Regions from separate parts of the Fenollaria sporofastidiosus genome, predicted to be linked through region 3. Evidence: riboswitches for the same ligand, from Rfam matches in the RefSeq annotation. Region 3 holds a riboswitch; each other region holds the start of a gene.
What was found. A riboswitch is a leader RNA that binds a small molecule or an ion and turns the genes downstream of it on or off. The one in region 3 is predicted to bind cobalamin.

Region 1 (6,036 bases), 780 kb from region 3:
AAAATATTTGGCGTTTCAATATTAGTTAAGGCTATAGGCGAAGAAGTGACTAAATATAGAGAGTGGAAGAAAAATTTAATCTCGATAGAAACTGATTTAGGTACTATCGAATACAATGATGAGGAATTTTAAATGGCAAAGATAATGATATACGGCACGACATCGTCAGCAGGCAAATCAACGATAGCGACTGCTATGTGCAGATATTATAAAGACAAGGGCTACAAGGTATGTCCGTTCAAATCGCAAAATATGTCGAGAAACTCATTTAAGCTTCAAGACGGAAAACTTATTAGCAATGCACAAGCCATACAAGCCTACGCAGCAGGCATAAAGGCGGATGAGTACATGAACCCGATACTTCTAGTGCCATCGTCAGACACAGGTAGCGATGTTTATGTACTTGGCAAACTATACAAGCACATGAATACAAAGGAGTATTACTCGATTAAGAAAGAGCTAAAGGCGAAGGTAAAAGAGGTTTTTGAAGAGCTTGAGAAGAAATATGACGTCATGATTATAGAAGGAGCTGGCTCACCTGCTGAGATAAATCTACTTGAGGATGATTTTGTAAATACTGGCATGGCTGAACTTGCGGACACTAACGCAATAATCGTCGCTGACATTGACAAGGGCGGCGTCTTTGCATCAATCTACGGCACATACATGATACTTGATGAAAAAGATAGAGCGAGGATAAAAGGCTACATCATCAATAAATTTAGGGGCGATGCGAGCCTACTTGATGAGGGCATCAAAAAGCTTCACGAGCTAACAGGTCTTGACTGTCTTGGCATAGTACCATATACAAAGCTTGAGATAGCGGACGAAGACTCGCTTCATGATTATGAGAAGGCTGTCAATGCTCACATGGCAGAGCACGATGCGATGAATAATGAAATCGATAGGCTAGCTAAAGTATTTGAAGAAGCCATCGACATAGATAAATTAAATGCAATACTTGGCTTATAAGCTCATCGCCATACTTATAGGTGTGGTGCTTGATTTAATCTTAGGCGACCCATATAACTTTTTTCATCCAGTTAAGGTCATGGGTAATGTCATTAGCTTTGAAGAAAAATTAATTCGAAGGACAGGGGCAAGAGGTGGTTTTTTGAAGCTGCTTGGACTAGTCTCAGTATTATTCAACATTAGCCTTGCATTTTTATTCGGATGCTTTGCAATAATATTATTTAAGATCAATAAATATTTGTATCTAATCTACACTTCATACATGGTCTACGTCTGCCTTGCAGCACGCTCACTTCACTTCGAAGCAGATATGGTAGTAAAAGAGCTAGCGCATTCGCTAGAGAGAGGACGCAAGAGACTCTCCTACATAGTTGGCCGTGATACAAGTGAACTAAGTGAAGAAGAGATACTTAAGGCATGTATAGAGACAGTCGCCGAAAATACTTCAGATGGTGTAATAGCACCGCTTATCTACATCGCGATATATACACCACTTGGACTGGTTTATAAATTTATCAATACCATGGACTCGATGTGGGGCTACAAGAATGAAAAATATGGCGATCTTGGCTTTTTCGCAGCAAAGATAGATGACCTAGTCAATCTAGTGCCAGCAAGATTAAGTGCGCTTCTTATATTAATTACTAACATCTTCAATAAAAACATCGCCTACGCGTGCAAAACGTTTTTTAAGTATAGATATGCACACGCAAGTCCAAATAGTGCCTTCCTTGAAGCGCCCATAGCGGGACTTTTAAAAATTCGTTTAGGTGGACCGCACAAATATTTTTCTAAGATAGTCGATAAACCATATATTGGCGACATAGATGGCGAAGTAAATAAAAATGGCGTTTATTTCACCATAAAAGCGATGTATAAGGCACTAGCCTTGCTAGTATTAGTGATCGCTGTTATATATTTAAAATTAATATTAAAATAAAAAAATTTATTAATACACTTGAAATAATTACACATATATGATATCATATATGTGTAATTTTTGAATGTTCACCATAAAGGGAAGCTGGTGTAAGTCCAGCACAGCCCCCGCTACTGTAAATAGTGACGAGTCTATGTATACCACTGGGAAACTGGGAAGGTTTAGATGAGGTTGATCTATAAGTCAGGATATCTTTAGAACGTTCGTATAAAGTTACTTCTTCGGTGGGAAGGAAAAACTTACTAAATATGTATGTTTTATATCCTTGATACCCCTATTCAAGGATTTTTATTTTCCAAAAAACCGACGAGAGGAAAAGGCGCGCTTCTCCTATTTTTCTTTTCCTCTCGTGTACATATAATGGAGGAATTTATGAAAAAGGCAATACTATTAAGCTTTTTTGGTACAACAAGGCTTAGAGAACACGAAAGAGTCATTGACAAGTTTGTGAGTGGCTTTAAAAATGAATTTAAGGACTGCGAGATAAAGATATGCTTTACTTCTAGGATAGTTAAGAAGATACTAGAGAAGAAAGGCATGTCTTTTAATAATGAGTGCGAAGCAATCAAGGAATTGAAAGAGGCTGGATATAACGATATAAGAGTCGTTTCGACAAACATCATTCCAGGTAAAGAGTATAAGAAGCTAAAAGATGTTTCTAACAGACTTACTACTCCATTTATCAGTAACGCTAAGGATATAGCAAAGCTTATTGATGGCATGACAGCCTTTAAATTAAATGAAGGCGAAGAGTTCATCTACGTTGGTCATGGTACTTATCATGTAGCCGATAGGATATATGAAGATATTGACGAAGCTTTTAGAGAAAAGAACAATAAATATCACATGATGAGTATAGAGGGTGATCTTGATCTTGATAGCGTTGTTAAAAATTTAGCTAAAGACACAAAAACTTTATATCTAAGGCCATTCATGCTAGTTTCAGGCGTTCATATGCTTGAAGACATTGCTCCTGACGATGATGACTCAATAAAGTCGAAACTAGAAAAGCTTGGCTACGAAGTGAAGCTTATAGATAAGGGTCTTGGCGAAGAAGATTATATCTTAAACGACTGCATAGAAAAAGTTAAGGCCATGGAAGAGCCGCTACTAAATATAGTTGGTGTTGGTCCTGGCGATGAAGACTTATTAACTGTTAAGGCTATACTTACTTTGAAAAATACAAATGCTGTCTTCGTTCTTGACAATAGAGGCCGCAATCTTGCTCTTGACACAGTTATGAGCTATGTAGAAGATAAACCTATCATAAAGATGCCATTTGACATGAAGAATGCTACAGATGCTTTATATAGGGAGCTAAAGGCAAAACTTGAAGAAGCGCTTAAAGAGTATAGAGACGTAAGCTTTGTAACTATAGGTGATGCAGCAGTTTTCTCGACACCTATGAACTTAACAAAGATACTTGATAAGAAGATAAATATAAATATTATTAATGGCATGCCATCTTTTGTAGCATTAAGTGCAATGAATAAAGAGCCGCTTATTGAAAAGGGCGAGAGTCTTGTGATAAGTGACAACACAGAGCTAGTTAGGGCAGCAAAGCCTGACAGAGCTGTTATACTTAAGGGCACCATTAACAAGGAAGCTGTTTTAGAACTTAAAGATACTTACGAAGCAGAATATTTTAAGAGGATATCGATGCCAAACGAAATGTATCTTACGGATGAGGACGAAATACGTAAGGATAACGATTATATATCGCTATTCTACTTAAAGAAAAGGAAGTAAATTATGCACGGAGCAAATTTTTATGATTATGACAAAAAACTCATAGATTTCAGCTCTAACATCAATGTATTTAATATGAACGAAATACTTTTCTCTAATATTAAGGAAGACTTTGATTATGTCAATGTCTATCCTGATATAAAACAGAGGGAAGCGATTAACAATGTAGCCACTTATTTGGCTTGTGATGCGTCTAACATTATCTTGGGCAATGGATCTATAGAGATAATTGATAAGGCGATATACAGGGCAAGTAGAGTGGTTATTTTTGACCCTTCGTTCTATGAGTATGAGCTTAGAGCAAGTGTTTATAAAAAAGATTTGATTAGAATAAATTATAAAGACTTTATGATTGACTATGATGAGCTTGATATATTAAAGAAGGGCGACCTAATTATACTAACTAACCCAAATAATCCTAATGGAAGGCTGCTTAAGAAGGAAGAATTAATTAAAGCTCAAGAGATTTGTAAGGAGCATGGCGCGACTCTTTTACTCGATGAGGCCTTTATAGAGTTTACTATGCATGAGTATGACAGCATAGACTTGTTTAAGGACGAGGACGTGATTGTTCTTAGAGCGATGACTAAGACCTTTGCCTTACCGGGAGTACGCTTTGGCTTTGCCTATGTACCAAAGGATTTTAAGGACTACTACGATGAGCTAAGCCTTGCTTGGTCTATAGGCTTTATACAAAACGAAGCATCGAGGCTATTAAAGGGAAGCGAGGACTATATAGCAAAAACAAAAGAGTATTATAAAAACGAAAGAGAAAGACTTAAAGAAGCATATAAGAGCTATGACAATTTTGAGATGAGTGATAGCGATGCCAATTTCTATTTGCTTAGATTAAAAAAACATAGTGACGAAGAAATGTATAAGATTATGCTTGAAAAGGGTATATTAATAAGAAGGATGCAAGGTTACAAGAACATAAGTAACGACTATGTGCGCCTTGCAATAAGAACTCGTGAAGAGAATGATTATTTACTTGAAAAACTAAGGGAGATAGAGAAGTGAAAGGCATATGCATAGCTGCTATGAATTCAAATAGCGGCAAGACAACTATAAGTTTAGCTTTAGCAAGACTGCTTGCAAATAAAAATAATAAGGTGAAGTATCTTAAGAGTGGGCCCGATTTTATCGATTCAAAGCTTGGCTCATTTGCATCGAAGGGGGACTATGGTAATGTCGACATCTTTATGCAAAAGAGTGGCGCTACTGAAGTAGGTATGGGGTGTGCAGACTACTGCGTATTAGAAGGCGTCATGGGCTACCTTGACGGCATATATAACACCATGGAGGCATCGTCATATGCCAACGCAAAGGCCTTGGGACTAAAAACAGTTTTAGTGCTTACACCAAAGGGCGAGATGTTCTCACTTATTGCAAAGCTAAAAGGCTTTATGTGCTACGCTGATAATATAGTTGGCGTTATATTTAATAAGACGCATGCAAAGCTTTATGCAATATACAAAGACTTAGTCGAGAAGGAACTTGGTTTAGAAGTTTTTGGCAATATCGAAGTTGACGAGGACTTTGTCATAGAGGATAAGGATCTTGGACTAGAGCTTCCAAGCGATATTAAGGCTTTTGATGAGAAGCTCGATAGGATAGCTGCGAAATTAGAAAAGGCAATTGATTTTGAGAAACTTTTAAAATATTTCGAAGTGGCAAAGACAGGAGATAAAATAGATTTTCCAAAGTCAAAGACTACTGTGGCAATTGCCTATGACAAGGTATTTAACTTCTATTACAAAGAGAATATTGATTTTCTAGAAAAATATTTTACTGTGAAGTACTTTTCGGTGCTAGACGAGGAAGAAGTGCCTGAAGCTGACTTATTATATATCGGCAGTGGAAATTTAAAAGATCACTTAGACATAATAGAAAAATCTAAATCATTAGCAAGCATAAAGAAATATTATGAAGACGGAGGAAAGATATTTACCGAAGGAGAGGCAACATACTTCTTAGCAGAAAGCTTTAATGAGCACAAGATGCTTGGTCTTATAAAGGGCAAGGCTGTGAGCGAAAAGAGGCTTCATAACTTTGGTTATGCATATCTAAAGCCACTTAGAAAGAATTTTTTCTTTGATACGGATAAAATTTTTTATTCACAAGAATTTCATAAGAGCAGCTTAAATGATAACGAGTTTAATTTATTTAAGGTAGAAAAGCCATATAGAGATGACACTTGGACAAGCTCTTTTGCAGATGATAACATAGTTGCAATCGAGCAAAACATTTCCTTTGTTCAAGATGAAGAGTATTTTTATAAAAAGATAGATAGTTTAAGAGGTGAAAAGGATGTATAATTACGATAACAACCCTATGAACATAGAAAACACAAGTATGGACATAATCGACAAGGA
Region 2 (6,036 bases), 130 kb from region 3:
TTCATTTTTCACTTCTTTATATATTATTTTTATAAACTTCAGCCGTTCATTTTGCGATGAAAATCGATAGATAAGGCGAAGCATAACGAGTGACCGACCGACATCGTACTAATGGGTACGTTGAGGGAGGAAGCGAGCGCGCTAGCCTTAGGTGCGATTTTGGCGCAAAATAATCACATTATCACAAATGCGTAGAGTACTATCCCTATGACTTACCATAAGCACGGTCTTGCCCTTCATATACTTCTTAATCGAGTTTAAGATTATGCTCTCGTTAAGTGCATCCAAATTACTTGTTGGCTCGTCAAAAAGATATATCTCTGCGTCTTTCAAAAAGCATCTTGCAAGGCCCAGTCTTTGCTGCTCGCCACCTGAGAAGTTCTCGCCCAGCTCCTTGATATATGTGTCCAAGCCGTCCTTAAGTGAGCTCACGTAGTCAAGTATAGATGCCTTGCGTAGCGCCTCTTTGAGCTCTTCATCTGTAGCATCGGGTTTTGCTATCAAGAGATTGTCCCTAATGCTGCCTTCGAAGAACTCGCTCGTTTGCGTCATATAGCTAAGCTTTTCGTATAATGATGCAGTGTTTATATCCAAGATGTTCTTGCCAGCGATTTTGATCTCGCCACCCTCGAGGTTCCAAAAGTGCATGATGAGCTTAAGCATAGTCGACTTACCGCAGCCGCTCGGACCTTGAATGCCGATGAACTCGTGATTTTTAACTCTAAGCGAAAAATTATCCAAAATCTTCTCACTCTTGTATGCAAAGCTAATGCCATTAACTTCGATTATATCAGCTTCGTAAGAAGCAATTGCGTTCTTGCTTAAGTATCCTTTATTAGTAATCTCTTCAACCATAGGCTTCTCTTCAAGTATAGACATGACCCTATCAGCTGAGGCAAGAGTTTGAGCTAGGCCGTTACCAAGTAGTGAGACGGCTCTTACGGCACCGAAGCTAAAGTATGTTAAGCTAGAGGCTAATAAGATGTCAGAGCTGGCATTACCAGACTTTGCAAGCACTACAAAGACAGCCGCCGTTACAAAAACTTCCAGCATATCTTCAAGCGCAAGCAGCACCGCAAGCTGTCTAATAAGCCTGTCCTGGTTCGTCTTAAGTTTTGCGTTTAGCGCGTTTACTTTTTTAACCGCCCTCTTTTGATAAGCAAAGCTAATGATCTCAGCAATACCTCTTAGTAGATCTAAGAAGCTGTTACTGATGCTTGCAAGGCTGCGTCTCGTTTCAGCTGCCGCATCTCCTGCAAGAGATGAGAATACCATTGGCAAGACCACGGCGATGGCTATGTGACCCACAAGCATTACAATTGCTGCTAGAGGAGATATTTGTCCTAAGGCGAGTGCATATACAAGGCTGGTGATGATCGCTATACAAACCGGGGATATGGTGTGCGCGTAGAATACCTCTAAAAGCTCCATATCAGATGAGATGGCGCTGATAAGGTCACCTTTGTTCATCATCTCAATCTTGGCTGGTGCGAGTCTACGAATCGCTGCGAAGACCCTGTTTCTTAATAGAGCCAAGACTCTGAAGGCGATGAGGTGATTCATGTACTGCTCAAGATATCTAAATAAGCCCCTTAAGATGACAGCTCCAGCCATTATCTTCATGATAAATGCAGCCTTTGAGCCGCCTTCAACGTACTCTATTATAAGCCTTGCACCTAGAACGCCGATGGCTGTGTAGAAGAGGAAGGAGATGCATCCTGCTAAAACAGCCACTGCCATGTATTTACTTAGAGGTTTAACAACTTTTACTAGCTTCGAAATTACTTTTAATCCATCTCTCTTACTTTGCATCGTTAAGACCTCCTTCCAAGCTCTCTTGCGCATCATAAATGCGCTTGTACTCGCCACACTGCTTCATAAGAGTCTCGTGCGTACCTTCTTCTACGAGATTAGCCTTTGCCATGACATAGATCTTGTCAGCGTCCTTAATCGATGAAAGGCGGTGACTTACTATGATGACAAGTTTTTCCTTCGCAATCTCTTTAATATTGTTCAAAATTATTTCTTCACTTTCTATATCAATGTTGCTAGTTGCCTCGTCAAAGATAAAGATCTTAGGGTCATAGACCATGGCTCTAGCAAGAGCAAGCCTTTGCCTTTGGCCGCCGCTAAGGTTTAGTCCGCCGCTTGATAAAGGCATTTCAAGGCCGCCCTTGTCCATAATCTCATCATATAGATTAACCTTCTTCAGAGCTGTGTATATGGCACTGTCACTAACATCATCCCTTGCCATGACGATGTTTTCCCTTAAAGCACCTTCAAAGATGTGCGCGTTGTGCGTGATCCTGTTTACGTTCTTGGCGATGGATGCCGAAGCAAGCTCAGTATATGGAGCGCTTCCAATAAATACATCTCCACTCGTCCCTCTCATCGCAGCTGAGATGAGCTTTGCAAGAGTCGACTTACCAGAGCCGCTCTCACCAACAAGAGCGATGTATCCTTGAGTAGGAAAGTCGATCGTGATATTATTAAGCGCATAAGAGTCCCCGTCAGGGTACTTGTAGGAAAGCTTCTTCACACTTAGCTTAAGATCCTTATCATTAGGAAACTGAGCTTCTCTATCATCCTCGTTTAGTTCTAGAAAATCGATAAGCGTCTTGCCAGCAGCAACACCAGTCATTGCAACGTGAAAGCTCGACGTCAAAGTGATCATCGGCCTAAACGCATCCATCGACATAATCAGTATCATAATCAAAAAGTTTAGAGCAAGTCCAGTCTTAGTATACACATAAAGACTTGTGAATATACACGCAATCGATGAGCCGTATGCGATCCACTCGATAAGAGTGATAGAGTTTAGCTGCATAGCAAGTATGCGCATAGTCTCATTTCTGAAGTCTTCAGCCTTCTCGTCAAGCTCCTCAGCCCTCCTTATGTCCGCTCTGAATATCTTTAGAGCAGTGATGCCTTGTAAGCTGTCTAAGAATAGCTCGCCGACATCTTGATACTTGCGCCAGTACTTCTTTTGCATGCGTCCAACCATAGTCAAGATAAACTTCAAAAGTAGTGGTATGATAGGCATTAAAACTAAGAAGACTAGTCCAACGCGCCAGTCTATGTATGACAAGATAGCAAAGTTAACAAGACTCGCACCGAAAGCGCCGTAGTACTCAGGCAAGAAACGTCCGTAGTAGTTTTGCAGCTGCTCAATAGTGTCCGAGCCTAGATTGATTAGAGTCGCAGTCGAGATTTGCTCCTTGTAGCTGGGACCAATCGAGGCCGCCTTAGTGATGAGCCTTTCTCTAAGCTTACCCTTCACCTCACCAATGATGTTCGATTGGTAGTCAGTCACCTTGTATAGAGCAAGGACCCTGATAGCAATACCAAGGACAAAGATTATTAGAAGTTTTTTTATGTCAATGGTACTTTTAGAGTAAAGAGCCTCAGCTAAAGAGCCGAAGGCAAAAGCAAGTAGAGCAGTCCCTACAACGCGTAGCATCATCATAAAGACACTGCTTAGTATGTATTTTTTCGCCTTGCCTATAGATTTGAATAAATATTTATCAAGCATATATTCTCTCCTTTGTATATAGTCGTTACATAAACATTAGCATGAACTAATAAGATAAGTATAACATAAAGCAAGCGCTTTTTCTATAAATTTATGAAATACAGTGTGATTGTAGTAGTGATTTGTTACAATTGTGTTAAATACCCATAAAGACTTGTATTTCTATGGTGAGGGTGATATGATGAATAGTAAGAACATATGTAAATACATATTATACGAAGGAAAAACAAGGAGGAAAAATGAAAAAGAAATTATTCGCAATGATACTTTGCTTAGAAATTATCAGTTTTCGTAGACCAGCAAGCGAAGGAAAACACTTCTTGCATTAAAACTTGAATTGGCTGATTGTGAATACAAAGATTAGTTCATTAATTATTAAAAAACTGGCTAGAAATTAAATAAACTATATACAAGAAGGCATCGTATGATGTCTTCTTTTTTATACATTTTGATTGACTTAATAAAATTTATGCGTTATAATGTGCTCAGATAGAATATAACAAGGAAGTAGGTTAGAATCCTACACAGTGCCGCTACGGTATTTGCATTTATGCATAAGTCCGATACTTGTACTTTAGTTTTGTTCCGGTTCAGGGCAAGGCTAGTTTTTTTAGCACAGTTAATTCTATACTATATCTTATTAAAGGAGAAAGATTTTATGAAGAAACTTATTTTCTTAGTAGTCATATTGTCGCTAGTGTTCACATATGGCTGCAAATCAAATGAAAAGCCAGCTGAAGTTAGTGACAATGCTAATGCTAGCGAAAAAACTGAAGCTAATGAAAAGGCTGACGTTAATGAAATTGTTGTTGGTCAAACTTGGGTTATCTCAAGTGACGATCCACTTGACGGAGCCAATGGTTGGAGTATAACTAACCACGGCATTAGCGAGTACGTATACACACTACAAGCTGATGGTACTCTTAAGTCGAGATTCGTTAAGTCTATCGAAGCTAAGGATGAAACTCACTTCACAGCTGAACTAAACGAAGGAGTTAAGTTTGCTGACGGCAGCGAAGTTGATGCAAAGGCATTCTCTGAAGCTATGAACATGATCATGGAAAACAACGAGTTCGCTCGTGCTTCTGCTGGTAAGATTACTTTCACTCCAGTAGAAGATTACAAGGTAGACATCGTTACTGAGCTTCCTACTGTTAATCTTGAATCCATCTTTGCTGAATGGACTAATGTTATGTTCAAGAAAGATGGTGATAAGTACATCTTCACTGGCGCTTACAAGATTAAAGAGCTTAAACCAGGCGCTGAAGTTGTACTAGAAAGAAACGAATACTACGATGGCTTTGAAGCTAGACCTGAGACTGTCACTATAAAGGCGTTCAAGGACGGCAACGCTCTTAAGCTTGCTTACGAAAGTGGCGAAGTAGACCTTGCTTTTGGTCTTACTAATGATGTAGCTGTAGGCTTAAAAGACAAGGGCTTTAAGGCGCTTGACTACAACGCAGGCTACCAATACTACTGCTTCTTAAATCTTAAGAGAGATCACTTAAATGACCTTCACTTCAGAAAGGCTCTTGACCTTCTTGTTAATAGACAAGAGATTATTGACGCACTTGGCGGTGGAGACATGCCTACTGGACTATTCGCAAAGAACTTTAGCTTCAATGGCGATCAAAAATTAACTTATGACATAGAAAATGCTAAGGAAGAATTCAAGGCTGCTGGCTACACTTATGAAGGCGACAAGCTTATGGACAAGAGCGGCAAGCCTGTTAAGCTTACTATATTAACATACTCTGCGAAACCAGACCTACCAGTTATAGGTCAAGTGCTTGTATCTGACTTAGAGCAAGTAGGTATCGAAGCAAGCGTGTCACTAGCTGACAGCATCGACGAAGAAGCTGCTAAGGGCAATCACGATATATTATTATACGCTCAAAACCCAACAGCAAGTGGCAACCCACACTACTTCTTTGCTCAACACTTCAAGACTGACGCTGTTAAGAACCACAGCTACTACTCAAATGCTGAAGTTGATAAGATTATAGACGAGCTTGGCGTTACAGCTGACCTTGCTAAGAGAGACGAGCTTTCAAAAGAAATTCAAGCAAAGATCTACGAAGACCTTCCAATACTATACACAGTTGACCCACACTGGTTCGTAATGCTTTCTGACAATATCAAGAATTATGAAATCTGGAACGGCGACTACTTTGTAACAAATCCAACACTAACAGTTAGATAGATGAAAGTCATAAACTTTTTTTGCAAATGGTTTTTGATCTTCTTCGTAGGCTCACTTATTGCCTTTGGCATAGTTAGGCTTATGAGCGGAGACCCGGTGATGATGGCTCTTAGCGAAAGAAACCTACCTGCCACTGAGGAGAACGTAAACTATTTAAAAAAAGAATTTGGTCTTGACAAACCGCTTATATCACAGTATTTAGACTGGATAGGAGATTTTATAAAGGGTGATTGGGGCAAAAGCTACATGACAGGCGTCAATCTTAAGCCTGAAATACTAAGAAGAGCTCCAGTCTCACTTT
Region 3 (6,036 bases):
AGAAAAGCTGTTCTTGATGAAAAGATGGAGCACCTTAACCTATCAGTAGCCATTGATGAAGTGTTTAAGCTAATCAGAAGGTCCAACAAGTACATCGACGAAACATGCCCATGGACTTTAAACGATGACGAACACAAGGAAAGACTTGAAACTATCATATATAATTTACTAGAAGCATTAAGAATATCATCTGTATTACTAAGCCCATTCATCCCAGATACTGCAAAGAAGATTAGGGAAGCGCTTGGCTTAAGTGAAGAAATGAAATATGAAGAATGCGATGAATTTGGTAAAGTAGATAAATACACTGTAAAGAAGATAGATACACTATTCCCAAGACTTGATGTTGATAAAGAAGTAGAGAGACTACTTGAGGAAAACGCAAATTTAGTTAAGTCGAGAGAAGAAAAGGATGGCAAGACAAAGGCTGAGGACGCTGATGCTAAGCCAGCTATAGAATTTGATGATTTTGCAAAGCTTGATCTAAGATTAGGCGAAGTAATTGACTCAAAGGAACATCCTGAGGCTGACAAACTTTTGATTAACACAGTTAAGATTGGTGATGAGACAAGAACTATTGTTAGCGGCATCAAGAAGTGGTACAAGCCAGAGGACATCATAGGCAAGAAGGTTGTCGTTGTATGCAACTTAAAGCCTAGAAAGCTTAGAGGCGTTGAGTCGCAAGGCATGATACTTGCTTGCGAAAACGGCGATGACTTATCACTAGTTACATCGATTGAAGATATGCCAAGTGGCTCAGTGATCGCGTAATGGTATTCGTTGATTCACACGCTCATCTTGACGACGAAGCCTTTGATGAGGACAGAGAAGAAGTCATAAAAGATATCTTATCTGGAGGAAACTACTTCTTCAACATAGGCTGCGACCTTAAGACAAGCTACTCAAGCTATGAGCTTAGTAAAAAGTACGATCACGTCTACGCAGTTGTAGGCGTGCATCCGCATGAGGCGAAGTACTACACAGCTGAAACGCGCGAGGCACTTAAAGAGCTACTTACTAAGGATAAGGTTATGGCGATAGGCGAGATTGGCCTAGACTACCACTACGATTTGTCGCCACGAGATGTACAAAGAGAGGTCTTTATTGATCAGATAAACCTTGCTAGAGAGATGGATGTGCCCATCGTTATTCATACGCGTGAAGCGATGGAAGAGACTTACGAGATACTTGAAAAGCACGCAAAGGGCATGAATGTTCTTTTGCACTGCTATACAGGGTCTATAGAGATGGCGAGAAAGTATCTAAAACTTGGCTACAAGCTAGCTTTAGGTGGAGCGCTAACTTTTAAAAATGCAAAGAACACTGTGGATGTTGCAAAGGAAGTTGATTTGAAAGACCTACTTATAGAGACGGACTCACCATATATGACGCCGGTGCCATATAGAGGCAAGAGAAATGACCCGAGAAAAGTAGTCTTGGTTGCAGAAAAACTTGCCGAGATCAAGGGCATCAGCACAGAAGAAGTTTTAGAAGCGACAAAGAAGAACGCATTTGAATTTTTTGGAGTGAAAAATGATTAAAGAACTCATAGTTGTCGAGGGCATGGACGACATCGCTCAGATTAAAAACGCTGTTGATGCCGACATCGTTGCAACACATGGCTATAAAATTAAAAAAACGCTCTTTGATGAGCTTAAGAAAGCTGTCAAGACGAGGGGAGTCATTGTTTTTACTGACCCTGATTATGCTGGTAAGATGATTAGACGCACCATAAATGAAAATGTCAAGGGCTGTAAAAATGCTTATCTAAAGCAGTCAGATGCGATTAAGAAAGATGATATCGGCGTTGAGAATGCTTCGAAGGAGGCAATTATCGATGCACTGATGAACGCAAGAGCATCGACAGAAGAGAGGACCGTACTATATACATCGAAGGATTTGTTTGATAATGGTCTTTTAGGCGCAGATGGTTCTAGTGAAAGGCGCGAAAAACTTGCGAGCCTACTAAAAATTTCTAATTCAAACGCAAAAAAGATGCTCGACGCACTAAACTATTATCAAATTTCGAGAGAAGATTTTGTGGAGGCTATGAAGAAAATTGACTGAGAAAGGTTTATATAGCATAGCAAGACTCAAGGAGCTGCAAGAGGACTTCGGCTTTGAATTTAAAAAAGCGCTTGGACAAAACTTTTTGATCGATGGCAATATCATTAGAAAGATAGCACAGGAGAGCGGCATCACAAAGGATACTACAGTTATGGAGATAGGTCCTGGCATAGGAACCTTGACAGAAGAGCTAGCAAAGCACGCAAAGAAGGTCATTGCCTTTGAGCTTGACGAGTCGCTTAAAGAGATACACAAGGAGACACTTGGACGCTTTGACAATGCCACAGTCATTTACAAGGACTTTATGAATGCCACAGAAGACGAGATCAAGGCATTGACGGGAGGACCCTTCAAGGTATGCGCCAACCTTCCATACTATGTGACGACACCCATACTTACATTTTTGCTCGAATCAAAGCTAGAGATTGAATCCATCACGGTTATGGTACAAAAAGAAGTCGCTCAAAGGATAGTCGCCGATGAAAAATCAAAAGACTACGGCAGCATATCGGTATTTACACGTGCCTATGGAGATGTGCGCATAGCATTTAATGTGTCAAAGGACTGTTTCTACCCCAAGCCAAAGGTGGACTCAGCAGTTTTATATATAGAAAAGAAGAAAAAAGATTTGGCAAACGAAGAGCTATTCTTAAAGATAATTAGAGCAGCCTTCATGAAGAGAAGAAAAACACTTGCGAACGCTTTATTTAATAGCGAAGTGGGTATAGATAAGGTGCACACAATAGATGCACTTAAAGCCATTAAGAAAGGCGAGAACACAAGGGCAGAGGAGCTAAGCTTCGATGACTTTGTAAGTATAACGAGAGACTTGGAGGGAATATATGGAAAGTAAAGTATTAACACAGGAAGAACTGGATGCGATTAAAAATGATAACATCGACTACAAGGTAGTTGAGAAGTTAGCAGACATTATGAAAGCACTTAGCGAGCCTTCCAGAATACAAATCATACACGCACTGAGCCTAAGCGAGATGTGTGTAACAGATCTTTCATACGCACTAGGTATGACACAGCCACTTGTTAGTCACCACCTAAGGATACTAAGAAACCTTGGCCTCGTTAAGTACGAAAGAGACGGCAAGCAACTTGTCTACTCACTAGATGACGAGCACGTGCTTATGTTATACAAGCAAGGCTTGGAACACGCAAAAGAAAAAGCTTAATAGTAATCGATATATTATCTGTCACTATAATGGTGGCAGATTTTTTATGGCTTGTATGTAAATTAGTCTTTAATTAGATTAAATAAATATGCTACATACATCCATCAATATGAGTATTAACCTTGCATTCTAAGTTCTGTAGTGATATAATTATATTGATATCGTTTAAGGGAAGTTTTAAAAACGCAGTCGCCGCTGCCGTTGGCGCATACTGAGTAAACACTTATGTCACTGTTATTTCATCCATAATGGGAAGGCGTTTACAAGGGATTAAAGCGCTAGCCGGAAAACCTTACTTTATCGAGAAACACCTTCGGCAAAGAGAGGTTCTTTTCCAAATCAATTTGATTTTCAAAAGGAGTCTTTGCGTGGGGAAATAAAAGGAGGAATAATTTATGAGAAAGAAAAGTATCATTCTCATGAGTCTTTCACTAATTTTATTGTCCGCAGACGCATTCGCAATGCACATCATGGAAGGTTACCTTCCTAAAGAGTGGTGCGTAATCTGGGGACTTGTATCTTTACCATTCATCATACTTGGTATAAGAAAAATTGCTAAAGACTCTGATTCAAACGAGAAGAAAGTTTTACTTGCACTTGCAGGTGGCTTTATCTTCGTACTATCTGCTATGAAGATCCCTTCAGTAGTAGGTAGCTGTTCACATCCAACAGGTACTGGACTTGGTGCAATACTATTTGGACCACTTCAAACATCCGTTTTAGGTTTAATTGTTTTAATTTTCCAAGCTTTGTTATTAGCTCATGGTGGTTTAACTACTTTAGGTGCTAATACTTTCTCTATGGCTATAGCTGGACCATTCTTAGCTTTTGCCATCTATCACTTGTTAAAGAAACAAAATAGAAGCCTTGCAGTATTCTTAGCAGCAACTCTTGGTGACTTATTCACTTATGTTGTTACTGCAACTCAACTTGCTGTTGTTTACCACGAAGGAATTGGATTTACAGCTGCTTTAGGTAAGTTCTTATCTATCTTTGCTGTTACTCAAGTTCCTATCGCTATAGTTGAAGGTTTACTAACTGTTGTTATTGTTAACCTTATAGTTAGATACAAAGGTGAGGGGGTACTTACAAATGAAAGATTATAAGAAGACTAATTTGATTTTAATCATACTTGCTATCTTACTTGTTGTACTACCACTTGTTTTCGTTCAAGGCGAATATGGCGGATCTGATGATGCCGCAAGTGAAGAGATTGAAGCATTAAAACCAGGCTATGAGCCATGGTTCGAGTCCCTTTGGGAACCACCATCGGGCGAAGTTGAATCCTTGTTATTTGGTCTTCAAGCTGCTATCGGTGCTGGAGCTATTGGCTACATCATTGGCAGCTGGAAGGGAGATGCAAGTAAGAAGGAAAAAGATAAATAAAGGAGCTTAGGTAAATTGCTACTCATTGATCAGTTCGCATATACCAACGGCTTAAGGCATATCAAGGCAGGATATAAATTTATATTCTGCCTAGCTATGCTAGTTTTAGCTATTGGTCTTGACAATATATATGTAAATTTAGGCATATTCATCTTAATAATATTCTTAGAGCTTGCATTTGCAAAGTTTAAAGTAAGAAACGTCTTATCATTTATTAAAGTTCCGACTATATTCATATTCTTAGGAACAATATTTTTGATAATTGGTTTTTCTAAAGAAAATCATTTTGTCTATTCCATAAACATCTTTGGCATATACTTTGGAGTGATTGAGGGGCAAGAGATGCTGTTTCTTAACGTGTTTATGAGATCTCTTGCGGCGACCTCTTCGGTCATATTCTTAAGTGTAACGACACCCATGGTCGATATAATCAAAGTTTTCAAGAGCTTGCATCTGCCAAACATCTTCATCGAGCTCTTTATGCTTATTTACCGCTTCATCTTCATCATCATAGAAGAGGCGCAAACAAACATAAACTGTCTTGAGATAAAGTTTGGCTTTATAAACACTAAGACATCGTTTAAGTCTATCAAGATCTTTGTTGAGAACATGGTCTTAGGTATATTTAAGAGAAACGAAGAGATGATTAATGCTTTAAATATCAAGCTATACAATGGGGAATTTCCGGTTAGGTGATTATATGTTAGAAGTAAAAAATTTAGAATATACTTATGAGAGTGGACAAAAGGTCTTAGACGGAGTAAGCCTCTCGACTAATAACGGCGCCATCACCATGATTATAGGTGAGAACGGTGCCGGTAAGACTACTTTATTTAAAAACATACTTGGGCTACTAAAGAGGGACAAAGGCGAGATACTTGTTGATGGTGAGCTTCTTCGCTACGACAAGAAGAGTCTTTTGAATTATAGAAAGAACGTTACTATGGTTTTTCAAGACCCGGACAATCAAATCTTCTACTCGAACGTGTTTGATGACACTGCTTTTACGCTTAGAAACCTTGGCTACGACGAAGAAACTGTCAAGGCAAGGGTTGAGATGGCGCTTAAGAATGCAAACGCATATGAGCTAAAGGACGAGCCGGTTCACTTTTTAAGCTATGGACAAAAAAAGAGGGTTGCCATCGCTTCGGCGATCGCCTTGGGTGCAAAGTACATCCTTATGGACGAGCCGACTGCAGGACTTGACCCTGTGTCTATCGGCATACTTAAGAAGACTATCGCTTCTATTGCGAAGGATAGTTCGCTTCTAATATCTACTCACGATATGGAGTTTTGTTATGAGATGGCTGACTACATATATGTAGTTAAGGACGCAAAGATTATCAAGGAAGGCAATAAGTATGAGATCTTTAAGGATGAAGATCTTATTAAGCGCGCC

Region 1: linked by a shared signal. The riboswitch ahead of KO172_RS07800 (sirohydrochlorin cobaltochelatase) and the one ahead of KO172_RS03710 (energy-coupling factor ABC transporter permease) in region 3 are both predicted to bind cobalamin.
Region 2: linked by a shared signal. The riboswitch ahead of KO172_RS03050 (ABC transporter substrate-binding protein) and the one ahead of KO172_RS03710 (energy-coupling factor ABC transporter permease) in region 3 are both predicted to bind cobalamin.

Annotation. Positions count from the first base shown of each region.
Region 1 covers NZ_OW968186.1:1,565,852-1,571,887, reverse strand. The annotation lists gene KO172_RS07815 (hypothetical protein) at 1-132, shown strand, start outside; gene KO172_RS07810 (cobyric acid synthase) at 133-972, shown strand; gene cbiB (adenosylcobinamide-phosphate synthase CbiB) at 953-1,912, shown strand; cobalamin riboswitch at 1,959-2,124, shown strand; gene KO172_RS07800 (sirohydrochlorin cobaltochelatase) at 2,285-3,661, shown strand; gene KO172_RS07795 (pyridoxal phosphate-dependent aminotransferase) at 3,665-4,681, shown strand; gene KO172_RS07790 (nucleotide-binding protein) at 4,678-5,979, shown strand; gene KO172_RS07785 (precorrin-8X methylmutase) at 5,972-6,036, shown strand, end outside.
Region 2 covers NZ_OW968186.1:656,370-662,405, forward strand. The annotation lists gene KO172_RS03035 (nitrous oxide-stimulated promoter family protein) at 1-5, opposite strand, end outside; gene KO172_RS03040 (amino acid ABC transporter ATP-binding/permease protein) at 148-1,812, opposite strand; gene KO172_RS03045 (ABC transporter ATP-binding protein/permease) at 1,802-3,532, opposite strand; cobalamin riboswitch at 3,987-4,121, shown strand; gene KO172_RS03050 (ABC transporter substrate-binding protein) at 4,191-5,735, shown strand; gene KO172_RS03055 (ABC transporter permease) at 5,736-6,036, shown strand, end outside.
Region 3 covers NZ_OW968186.1:786,596-792,631, forward strand. The annotation lists gene metG (methionine--tRNA ligase) at 1-771, shown strand, start outside; gene KO172_RS03690 (TatD family hydrolase) at 771-1,541, shown strand; gene rnmV (ribonuclease M5) at 1,534-2,067, shown strand; gene rsmA (16S rRNA (adenine(1518)-N(6)/adenine(1519)-N(6))-dimethyltransferase RsmA) at 2,060-2,920, shown strand; gene KO172_RS03705 (ArsR/SmtB family transcription factor) at 2,910-3,251, shown strand; cobalamin riboswitch at 3,372-3,564, shown strand; gene KO172_RS03710 (energy-coupling factor ABC transporter permease) at 3,647-4,357, shown strand; gene KO172_RS03715 (energy-coupling factor ABC transporter substrate-binding protein) at 4,344-4,637, shown strand; gene KO172_RS03720 (CbiQ family ECF transporter T component) at 4,653-5,333, shown strand; gene KO172_RS03725 (energy-coupling factor ABC transporter ATP-binding protein) at 5,338-6,036, shown strand, end outside.